Regions from separate parts of the Exiguobacterium sp. s89 genome, predicted to be linked through region 2. Evidence: predicted binding sites of a transcription regulator. Region 2 holds the regulator's gene; the other holds the start of a gene.
What was found. The regulator Rex, encoded in region 2, represses fermentation and respiration genes when NADH is low (regulators of the CRP and FNR family bind a similar motif). The targets are predictions, from matches to a motif close to TTGTGAAATATTTCACAA.
Positions count from the first base shown of each region.

Region 1: the regulator Rex is predicted to act here: its motif matches at 4,547-4,564, upstream of cydD (thiol reductant ABC exporter subunit CydD).

Region 1 is NZ_JACSKS010000002.1:95,713-101,469, forward strand. It holds gene arcD (arginine-ornithine antiporter) at 1-182, shown strand, start outside; gene arcC (carbamate kinase) at 198-1,160, shown strand; gene KNO96_RS06510 (glycoside hydrolase family 31 protein) at 1,322-3,664, shown strand; gene KNO96_RS06515 (Crp/Fnr family transcriptional regulator) at 3,780-4,469, shown strand; gene cydD (thiol reductant ABC exporter subunit CydD) at 4,591-5,757, shown strand, end outside.
Region 2 is NZ_JACSKS010000005.1:104,389-110,145, forward strand. It holds gene KNO96_RS12595 (YesK family protein) at 1-109, opposite strand, end outside; gene tatC (twin-arginine translocase subunit TatC) at 236-1,024, opposite strand; gene KNO96_RS12605 (twin-arginine translocase TatA/TatE family subunit) at 1,028-1,222, opposite strand; gene KNO96_RS12610 (redox-sensing transcriptional repressor Rex) at 1,255-1,911, opposite strand; gene KNO96_RS12615 (ABC-F family ATP-binding cassette domain-containing protein) at 2,062-3,963, shown strand; gene KNO96_RS12620 (hypothetical protein) at 3,960-4,367, shown strand; gene KNO96_RS12625 (hypothetical protein) at 4,416-4,982, opposite strand; gene tsaD (tRNA (adenosine(37)-N6)-threonylcarbamoyltransferase complex transferase subunit TsaD) at 4,997-5,757, opposite strand, start outside.

The DNA.
Region 1 (5,757 bases), on a different contig from region 2:
TTGACTATTTGCTTCTCACAACACTTTTATATGCACCGGGCACTCTTCTCTACATGAAAGCGCAGCGTGAAAATGGAATTAAATCACTCACGAAAATAGAGTGGATGGTCGCTGGGGTTTTGACCGCACTTGCCATCTTCGCAGTCATTCGCATACTATCGGGTAATATCTCAGTCATCTGATCGGGGGGTATAGATATGAAAAAGAAACGTGTGGTCATCGCCTTGGGTGGTAATGCGATTCAACAAGGGAAAGATGCTACAGCTGAAGCACAGATGCGAGCGGTGGAGGCAACAGCGGAATCTCTTGCCTCACTCATCGCAGAAGGAGTCGACGTCATCATCACGCATGGGAACGGTCCGCAAGTCGGGAATCTGATGTTGCAACAAGCTGCCTCAGATAGTCCAGCAACGCCAGCGATGCCCCTTGACGTTTGTGGAGCGATGACGCAAGGGATGATTGGATATTGGTTTGAAAATGCATTGACGAAAGCGCTACGTGCACGTGGCCTTGAACGCGAAGTGGCCTCTCTCGTCACGCGTAGTGTTGTCGACCCAAACGATAGTGCGTTCCACCATCCGACTAAACCAATCGGTCCGTTCTATACAGAGGAAGAGGCACTTCACCTTGAACGAACGACAGGATACGTGTTTAAAGAGGATGCAGGACGAGGGTATCGCCGGGTCGTTCCGAGTCCGGTACCGATGAAAATCGCTGAACACACGGTCATTCGAACACTCGTCGAATCAGGTCACATCGTCGTCGCTTCCGGTGGCGGTGGCATTCCCGTCATGGAGACGCCTGAAGGATATGTCGGCATCGAGGCGGTTATTGATAAAGATTTCGCCGCTGCGAAACTAGCCGATCTCGTCAATGCAGACGTGCTTCTCATCCTGACTGCGGTCGAACATGTATATGTCAACTTTGGGAAGCCGAGTGAGATGGCGCTCCAAGAGGCGTCGAAGGAACAAATAGAAACATACATCGCGGAAGGACAGTTCGCTCCGGGTAGCATGTTGCCAAAAGTAAGAGCGGCCCTGCAGTTCGCGGAGTCGGGTACGAACCGGGTCGCCATTATCACCTCGCTCGATCAAGCATTAGCGGCCATATATGGGGATGCCGGTACGCGTGTCCGCTTGGCCCCTTCTCTTCAACAATAAGAATGTGTCGCAAACGTGAAACGTTTGCGACTTTTTGTTTTCTGTCCAGATTCAAGGGGAAGGAAAGTTGTATGCCAAAAATGAGATTGCTATCATATTTAGTGTAAACGTTTGCACTTATTTCAGGAAGGAAGTGACGGAGAGCGGAAACGCTCGTATGTATGCGCCTATTTGAAGAAAATCATGTGTATCAGTCATGGATGAAACCAAAAGCAAAAAGAGAGGCGATCGTGCAGGGAAGCTGCTATCGCTTTACCGTGTTGACGAGTCAGTTGATTCGAATGGAGTACGCGGAAGACGGTGTCTTTGAAGACCGCGCCACCCAAGTTGCGTGGAATCGGGAATTTGATGTGCCAAATTTCCGAGTGGTTGAAGATGAGACGGAACTTCAAATCATCACGGAACATATTCATTTATATTATACGAAAGGTCCGTTCGCGCCGAATACGCTCTATGTGGACGTGAAAGGGAATTTTAGTACGTATTATAGCCGCTACATGTTCAACGGTCCGGAACGGACACTCAAAGGAACGGCGCGGACGCTCGACCATGTGGACGGGGCGACAGAATTAGAGGAAGGGATTCTTTCGAAACAAGGGTATGCGATCATTGACGATTCATCCTCTTTTTTGATGACGGAAGATCGATTCGTCGAACCGAGACGAAAAGGAATTCATGACATCTATTACTTTGGATACGGACATAATTATAAACAAGCACTTCAAGACTTTTACACGTTGACGGGTCCGACGCCGATGCTTCCTCGTAAAGCTCTCGGGAACTGGTGGAGTCGCTACTGGCGGTATGACGAACAAGAGTATAAGGCGCTGATGCGTCGCTTTAAATCAGAAGACATACCGTTTTCAGTCAGTGTTATCGACATGGACTGGCATGTGACAGACATTCCTGAAGAGTACGGGAGTGGTTGGACGGGGTATTCCTGGAATAAAAACCTCTTCCCTGAACCGAAGCGTTTCCTCAAATGGTTAAAAGACGAAGGGATGATGGTGACGCTGAATCTGCATCCCGCGGACGGGGTACGTGCGTTTGAAGACAACTACGCGGCGATGGCTGAAGCGATGGGGATCGATCCGGCATCGGAAGACCGAATCCCGTTTGATTTTTCAGACAAGCGATTCATTCAAGCGTACTTCGAACAGATGCATCATCCGCATGAAGCGGACGGCGTTGACTTTTGGTGGATTGACTGGCAGCAGGGTTCGACGTCGAAGATGGAAGGGCTAGATCCTTTATGGATGCTAAATCATTACCATGCGGTCGATATTGCCCGTGACGGCAAGCGGCCGCTCATTTTCTCTCGTTATTCAGGCCCGGGAAGTCACCGTTATCCGGTCGGATTCTCGGGAGACACAATCATCTCGTGGGCCTCGCTCGCCTTCCAGCCGTATTTTACCGCAACGGCGACGAACATTGGATACGGTTGGTGGAGTCATGACATTGGTGGGCATCATCGTGGTAAAAAAGATGATGAGCTCGCCGCACGATGGGTCGCGTATGGGGTGTTCAGTCCAATCATGCGTCTACACTCAACGTTCAGCACGTTTAACGGCAAAGAACCTTGGCGTTTCGGTATAGAAGCCGAACAGTCGATGAAGCGATTCTTACGACTACGCCACCAACTCATCCCGTATTTGTATACGATGAACTATCGTAATCATGCGGATGCCTTACCGCTCGTGTTACCGATGTATATCGAGCATCCTGACGACGAAGCGGCTTATCAGGTGGCGAACCAATTTTATTTTGGAAGTGAACTCGTCGTCTCCCCGATCGTCACGCCGATGGACCGAAAACTCCACGTCGCCGCGGCGAATGTGTGGTTACCTAAGGGAGAGTGGTTCGATTTCTTCACAGGACACCGCTATGAAGGAGATAAAACGATTCGTGTGTTCCGTGGACTCAATCAACAACCGGTCTTCGCCAAAGCGGGTGCTATCGTTCCATTGATGCCACACGAGCCGCACGGAAACGATACGGGGAATCCGAGCGCATTAGAGGTGCTCGTCTTCCCAGGTGCTTCAAATACATTTACGATGTATGAGGACGACGGAGAAAGTAGGGATTATGAAACAGGGGCGTCGCTCGAAACGACGTTCACGCTCGATTGGGAAGCACGTACGCTACACATCGAGATGTCGGGCGACCTGACTCTCGTTCCGCCGAAACGGACGTTGACGATTCTTGTCCGCGGTGTTGTCGGTGATGGTGATTATGATGCAGAGACACAGACGTTACACATTCCATTCGGTGAATTAAAGAAAGAACAGACCGTGACACTTCCGGTCGATGTGACGCAGAACGCACATCGACTCGACCGTCTCTATCGGTTTTTAGACCGCGCGGAAATTGCCTACGACTTGAAAGATCGCCTGTATCAGATGGCCACAACGAAGACCCGTCTCGAAGCATGGTTGTTTGATCTTCATGCGTTAGAACTCGATCGAGATTTGCAGGACGCGCTACTTGAACTTATGTTGGACTAAAAGGGGGGCAACCCCTTTTTGTCATGTCAGAAAAATGTTGGATTTTGAAAGCGTTTTCAATTGTATATCATCTATAATGAAAGCAAGAGATCTGATTGGAAATGAGGAGATACACATGCGACATAGATGGACTATCGATGATTTACGACAGTTAACGCTTTTTGCGACATGTTCAAGTCGGACGCTTGAACAGCTCATCCCGCACGTCTATTGTAGGACTTATCGGAAAGGGCAACTGTTATTCATGGAAGGTGACCCACGGGAGCGTGTGTATTTTTTGATGAGTGGTTACATTAGGCTCGAACGAATGAATGAGAATGCGACACATCATTACGCCGACTATGTAAAACCGAAACAGTTCTTTCCTTACAACGGTTTGTTCACGGGGGAAGACTATCGCCATACTGCCGAGGCAATGACGGATATTGAAGTCATCTATATTCCGACGGACCGTTTCGAGCGGTTCGTGTCCACACAGTCGAGTATGTTGCTTTATATCATTGGGCAGATGAACCGTATTCTTGATTTACATGAGCGGCGTGTCCAAGAGATTATCACACCGAGTGCAAAAGAGCGCGTCTTGAATACGCTCCATTTTTTGATTGAAGATTTGGGGGAGCCCGACGAACAGGGCGTGCGTGTCCGATGTCCCTTCACCGCGGTTGAACTTTCTCGTTTGTCCGGCACGTCCCGCGAGACGGTCTCAACGATTTTAGCCAAACTTCGTAAAGAAGATGTGCTTCGTATCGATGCCCACCAACTCGTCATCGGGCATCCTGAATATTTTGAGCAAGATATCGATTGACGCCACTCAGATGAGGGCGTCTTTTACATACTCAAACGAGCGGAGCATTCGCTTCAAACCGTGGCATATTGTATAATTAGTGATGAATCTCACAAAGAATTGAACTGTAAATAGAGAAAGGATGAATGCAGTGAAACGACTGCAAGCCCTTGCGTTCGCCGAAAGAAGCCATATCAGCGGACTCGTATTATCTTCGGTCATGATTGGACTCTCCATTTTGGCACAAGCGTATTTAATCGTCGACATTGTCGACCGAATCTTCTTAAAAGATGAATCATTCGAAGCTGTCATCCCGGCATTGCTTTGGCTCGTTGTTGCACTGTTAGTACGGGCGCTTTTCGGTTATGTATCTGGCCGAATCGGTGCGAGCCTATCCGAGAAGGCGAAACAGACGTTACGTCTTCAATTGTTGGATCGCTATGCCACGAGTCCGGTCGAATCGTCCTTGACCGGTCAGTCTGGTAAGAAGGTCAGTGTGTTCATGGACGCCGTTGACGAGGTGGACGCTTACTTCAGTCAATACTGGCCACAAGTCATCCAGACATCGATCATCCCGCTCCTCATTTTGGTCGTCGTTTTTAGCCAACACTGGATTTCGGGTGTCATCATGATGGTGACGGCACCGTTCATCCCGCTGTTTTTCATCATCATCGGGATCGCGACTCAGAAAAAATCAGAGGAACAGATGGAAAAGATGAATCAATTTTCCGGAAAGTTCTTGGATGTTCTGCAAGGATTGACGACGCTGAAACTTTATAACCGTACCGAACAGGAAGCAATTGCAATCGAGAAGAGCAGCCTCGATTTTCGGGATGCGACAATGATTGTGTTGAAGACAGCATTCTTGTCCGGTCTCATGCTCGAATTTATCTCCATGCTCAGCACCGGGGTTGTGGCACTAGAAGTCGCACTACAGATGGTCGTTTGGGAGAATCTCACGTTCTTCTCAGGCTTTTTAATCTTGGTGTTGGCACCGGAGTATTACTTGGCCATTAAAGATTTAGGCAGCGCCTTCCATACGGGTCGAGGCAGTATGGGCGCGGCGGATCGAATCTTTGAGGTGCTAGACGCCCCGGATGATCGTACTCAATGGGGAACGAAGTCGCTTGATTCACGGACACCAGACCTTGAACTCGAGGACATATCGTTCGAATATGCAGGCGGGCGCTTTGCGCTTCAGCCGTTGAGTGGTCGCATTTCATCCGGTACCCACCTCGCTTTAGTCGGTGCGAGCGGATCTGGGAAGACGACGGTGCTCAACGTCATCTCCGGACTCCTGCAAGTGAAG
Region 2 (5,757 bases):
CGAGTCTTCGCTTAAATTTCGACTTCAAAAAGTTCAGCATGGCAATCAATAAAATCGTCGTCAACACACCGATGATGATGATTGCATCCCCGTAGTACTCCCAAATCATCGCTTCTCCCCCTGGCATCCAACTGAGTAGCTTTATTTTATCATGTCAGTCATGTGTTTTCGTGTTGTTGAAAAACGTTCGTTACCAAAAATCAAAAAAGCACCGTCTCCCTGGAAGGAACGATGCTCATTTCTCATTCATCTGTTTCATTAAATCCATCTGTTCTTGCACCATCGCTTCTTTCTCCCGGCGCAGCACCCCTTTATAGGTGATACGTGAAATCGATAAGCTGATCTCATATAGGAAGAAGAGCGGTAGTGACACCATGAGGTGCGACGTCAAGTCCGGTGGTGTGATGAACGCCGCGACCACGAATAGCGCAAAGTACGCGTACTTTCGAATCTTCGATAAGAAGTACGGGGTCACGACACCGATCCGGGTGAGGAACATCGTCACGACCGGTAATTGGAATAATAGACCGAACGGAATTGTCAGCTGCAACAAGAACGCGAAGTAATTATTGGCCCCGATGAGTTGTTCGAGTCCGAGGTCTTGCCCGAGGTCCGTCGAGATATCGAGGACGAGCGGGAACAACCAATAGTAGGCGAACGCAAGACCAATCAAGAACAATCCGAAGATGATCGGGATATAGGCAAGCGTGCCTTTCCGCTCATTCGGATGCAGACCGGGTGCGACAAACGCCCACACTTGATACAGTAGGAATGGGCTCGCCGCAATCAGGCCGATGACGAGCGCCAAGTTCAAGTAAATCATGAGTGGGTCCGCGACCCCAAAGGCGTTCAGTTCGAGCCCACGTTCGATGAGATCTTCTTGCAAGTACGCGAGTACATATTTGACACTCGGCAAAGCCATCAAAAAGAAGGCAAAGACGACAAATGCAGATAGCATCAGTCGTCTCCGCAGCTCTGTCAAGTGATCGGTGAGTTCCCGCTCTTGATCAGGTTGATGATTCATGGCTTACTGCTCTTTCTTTTCGATAGCTTTCTTGTCGTTCTTGTCGTTCTCGTCGTGCTCGTTCATCATGCCGTTCGTTGCATTTTTGAACTCACGAAGCGTCTGCCCGGCCGCGCGACCAAACTCCGGTAATTTCTTCGGTCCGAAGAGAATGAGTGCGATGATGGCGATGACAAATAGACTCACCCCACCTGGCATCCCGACGACGAGTGATGATGCTAGTAATTCCATTATTGATGGACCCCCTCAGCGGTTGGATAGTGTTGCATAAAGTAAATGAGTGACTGCAGCTCAATCGACAAATCGATGTGATGGACGCGAACGGTGTCCGGTACAGTGAGTCGTGCCGGTGTGAAGTTCAAGATACCCTTGATGCCGAATCGCACCAAGTCGTCTGCGACGGGCTGCGCATAGGCAGAAGGTACCGTCAAAATGGCGACGTCGATCTTGTTTTGCTTCATAATCTGTTCCATCTCATCGACGTGATGAATTGGGACGCCTGACATCGTCGTGCCGACTTTTGTCTCGTCTGCGTCGAACCCGACGACGATATGTGTGTTATTGTTTTTAAGGAAGTTATAGTTGACGAATGCCGTCCCAAGGTGACCGACCCCGACCAAGGCGACATTCGTAATCTCGTCTTGATTCAGTGTCTTTCGGAAAAAGTCTAACAGATACTGCACGTTATAGCCATATCCCTTTTTACCGAGCGCACCGAAGTACGAGAAATCACGGCGAATCGTAGCCGAATCGACCTTGACCGCCTCACTCAGTTCTGCTGAAGAGACACGTTGTTTCCCTGACGCATGCAGGCTTTGAATAAATCGATAGTATAGTGGCAACCGTTTGGCTGTCGCTTGTGGAATCTTTGGTTCGTTTTGACTCAACGGAAAGAGCCTCCTTTTTACGACACGTTACAAACGAATCTGAATTTCATACACCTTGATTGTAAACGAATTCACATGACCACTCAACGAATATACCTAAAATCGCTGAAAAATACAGTATACTAAATAGAGAGAAAGGGGTTTTTTCACTTGATCCTACTGCAAGTCAACAACTTATCCAAATCCTTCGGCGTCGAGCCGATTTTAGAAAACGTAAAACTCGAAATCCAGGAAGGTGAACGTGTCGCCCTCGTCGGTCGGAACGGTGCCGGTAAGTCCACACTTTTGAAAGTCATCGCTGGTGAATACAACTATGATTCCGGGGACATCATGAAGCCAAAAGACGTCACCATCGGCTATCTCGCCCAAGACTCAGGGCTCGAATCCGACGAGACAATCTGGAACGAGATGCTCACCGTCTTCACGGACTTGATCGAGCAGGAGAAGACGCTCCGTCGCATGGAAGCCGACATGGGATCCGAACGAATCCTAAATGACGCCGCTGCGTACGAACGTCTCCTCTCTTCTTACGATGAAGAGCAGCATACGTTCAAAGAGCGTGGCGGTTACCAGTATGAAGCGACCATCCGCTCGGTCCTCCATGGGATGCGCTTCTATCCGGATGACTTCGAACGTCGCATCGACACGCTATCCGGGGGACAACGGACGCGTCTCGCCTTGGCGAAGATGCTCCTTCAAAGTCCTGACCTGCTCATCTTGGATGAGCCGACGAACCATTTGGACATCGAGACGCTCGCCTGGCTCGAGAAGTACTTGGGCGGCTATAAAGGAGCTGTCCTCATCGTCTCCCACGACCGGTACTTCCTCGACCGTGTCGTTTCGGTCGTCTATGAGCTGTCACGTCATCGGAGCCGTCGCTTCGTCGGGAACTACACGAAGTATCTCGAACAGAAGGCCGCCATTTACGAGCAAGAGAAGAAGCAGTTCGAGTCGCAGCAAGAAGAGATTGCCAAGATGCAGGATTTCATTCAGCGAAACATCGCCCGAGCGACGACGACGAAGCGTGCACAAAGCGTGCGGAAGCGTCTCGAGAAAGTCGACCGACTCGATGCCCCGGACGGTGACGAACGCAGCGCCGTCCTCTCGTTCTCCATCAAACGCCAGAGCGGGAACGATGTGTTGAGCGCGAGCGACCTCGCCATCGGGTACGAAGAACCAATCGCCCAGCATCTCCGCTTCCAACTGCAACGCGGTGAATCCGTCGCCCTCGTCGGTCCGAACGGGGTCGGGAAGTCGACATTACTCAAAGTATTGACGAAACAACAAACCGCCCTCACCGGTGAGATCCGTTACGGGACGGGCGTCGAAATCGGTTACTACGACCAGGAGCAACAGAACTTGTCTGACACAAACCGCGTCATCGATGAGATTTGGAACGACTGGCCGCTCATGCGCGAACAGGAAGTGCGGAGTCTTCTCGGTCAGTTTCTCTTCAGCGGCGATGACGTCACGAAACGTGTCCTCGAACTATCGGGTGGTGAACGGGCACGTCTTACGTTGGCCAAGCTGAAGCTCGAGCAACCGAACCTCCTCATCTTAGACGAGCCGACGAACCACTTGGATCTCGACTCGAAGATGATTTTAGAGAATGCCCTCCTCGACTATCCGGGCACGATCCTTTTCGTCTCGCATGACCGCTACTTCATCGACCGTCTCGCGACACGTGTATTAGAGATCACGCCGAACGGCATCGATGAGTATCTCGGGGACTATTCGTACTACGTCGAGAAGAAAGAAGAGCTCGAAGAACTCGCACGACTCGCTCGTGAGGAGACGAAGCAGGTCGTCGTGAAAAAACAACGCGCCGACAAGGAACAGCAACGGGAAGAGCGCCGGATCAAACAGCGCATCGAAGAGATCGAGCTGGCGATCGAGCAACATGAGAAGCGTCTCGACGAGATCGAACAGTTGCTGTGTGAGCCGGACGTCTTCAACGACTTCGCCCGTGCCCAAGAACTATCGACCGAATCGGACGCAGCGAAAGAATCGATCACCGCACTTTATGCGGAATGGGAGGAACTCCATACATGATGCGTACCCGTGCCATGCGAATCGAGTTCATTCAAGCGTTCCTCACGGGACTCGCCTACATCGTGCCGACCGGGACCGAGTTCGTATCTGAACTCATCCGCGGTGAGCCGACGATCGTCCCGTCTATTCTCTTTTACTTTTTGCCTGTCGTCATCGGCTTCATCATTCAGACGTGGCCAGGGATCTTGCTCAGTCTTTTCAGTGGATTGCTCATGAGCACGCTCTTCATTCGCATCGTCGTCTGGCCGGTCGACGTGACCGTTCATACGTTCTATGCGCCAGGCTCGGTATGGGCCCACTTCTACGAAGAGACACTCTTCATGTGGATTCTCGCCCTTCTCGTGTTCATCGTGAGTCGTATCAACACATGGCATCGAGAGAATTATCGACAACCAAAAGCGTAAACAGTAAAAAGAGAGGTCAGCGTTGTCATACGCCGGCCTCTCTTTATATTAGAAATATCGTAACGGCTGGAATCCTACCGTATGGAAGTCGAGCTTCGTCCCGTCCTCAGCGATGAAGAAGACGGCCTCGTTCGTATCGACGTCACGTGTGAACACCTTATAGAACGTCATCGGCTTTTCGCCATTCGTCACATAGCGTGCCTCATGCGTCGAGATGACTTGCGCGAACAGTTGCTGTTCATCGAGTTCCTCGATCAAATCCTCAAACTTCGCCGCCTCTTCTTCCGTCGCCTCGCGACCCCGCTCGATTTCATAATAAGCATCGCTCGCTTTTGGCTGTACCCCGAGATTGCGATCGACGACGATCACACGCTCCGGCTCTTGGTCGACGACACTCGTGTAGCCATATAGTGACTCGATGAGCGTATTCTCTCCGGTCACGCGACCGATGCCTTCTAATGACTCTTCTCCAGTGAGTGACTTCACTCGTGTCTCTTCTGGAACAATCTCCTCTTGGTAGGCGATATTGTAAGCGCGGATGATCTCACGTACTTGTAAGAACGTCGCAACGACGAGTAGTACGATGAGTCCTCCGATGATGATGCGTTTCGTCATGTCTCTATTTCCCCCTAGACTGTCATGCTCTCTTCTAAGGATAACCCAGGAACCGCGTTCATCGCTAGTGTATCGCGCTTACCGCGCACATACGCGTGATGTGCCGCCACCCCGATCATGCCCGCGTTGTCCCCACAGAGGTCAAGCGGTGGAATGACGAGTTGAATCCCTTCAGCTGTAGCAGCCTCTTGAAGCGCTGCGCGGAGGCCACGGTTCGCCGCGACACCACCGGCGACGAGCAATTGCTTCGCCCCTTTTTCCTTCACGGCACGAATCGCTTTCTCGACGAGTACTTCGACGACACTCGCTTGGAAGCTCGCCGCCAAATTTTCTGGGATGACCGTCTCTCCACGTTGCTCCGCATTGTGTACGGCGTTGATGACCGATGACTTCAAGCCACTGAAACTGAAGTCAAAGCTACCTGGTTCGAGACGAACGCGTGGGAAGTTATACGTGTCTTCCCCGAGCGCAGCCAAGCGGTCAATCGCAGGTCCACCCGGATAGGGGAGACTGAGCGTGCGCGCGACCTTATCGTATGCCTCACCCGCCGCGTCATCACGTGTCTCACCGATGACTTCGAAGACACCATGTTCTGGCATATAGACGAGTTCCGTGTGGCCTCCTGAGACGACGAGACAGACGAGCGGGAATTGCATCTCTTCGACGAGTTCATTCGCGTAAATATGTCCCGCGATATGATGGACGCCGATGAGCGGTTTTTGATGGGCGAACGCCAATGCTTTGGCTGCACTGATGCCGACGAGAAGGGCACCGA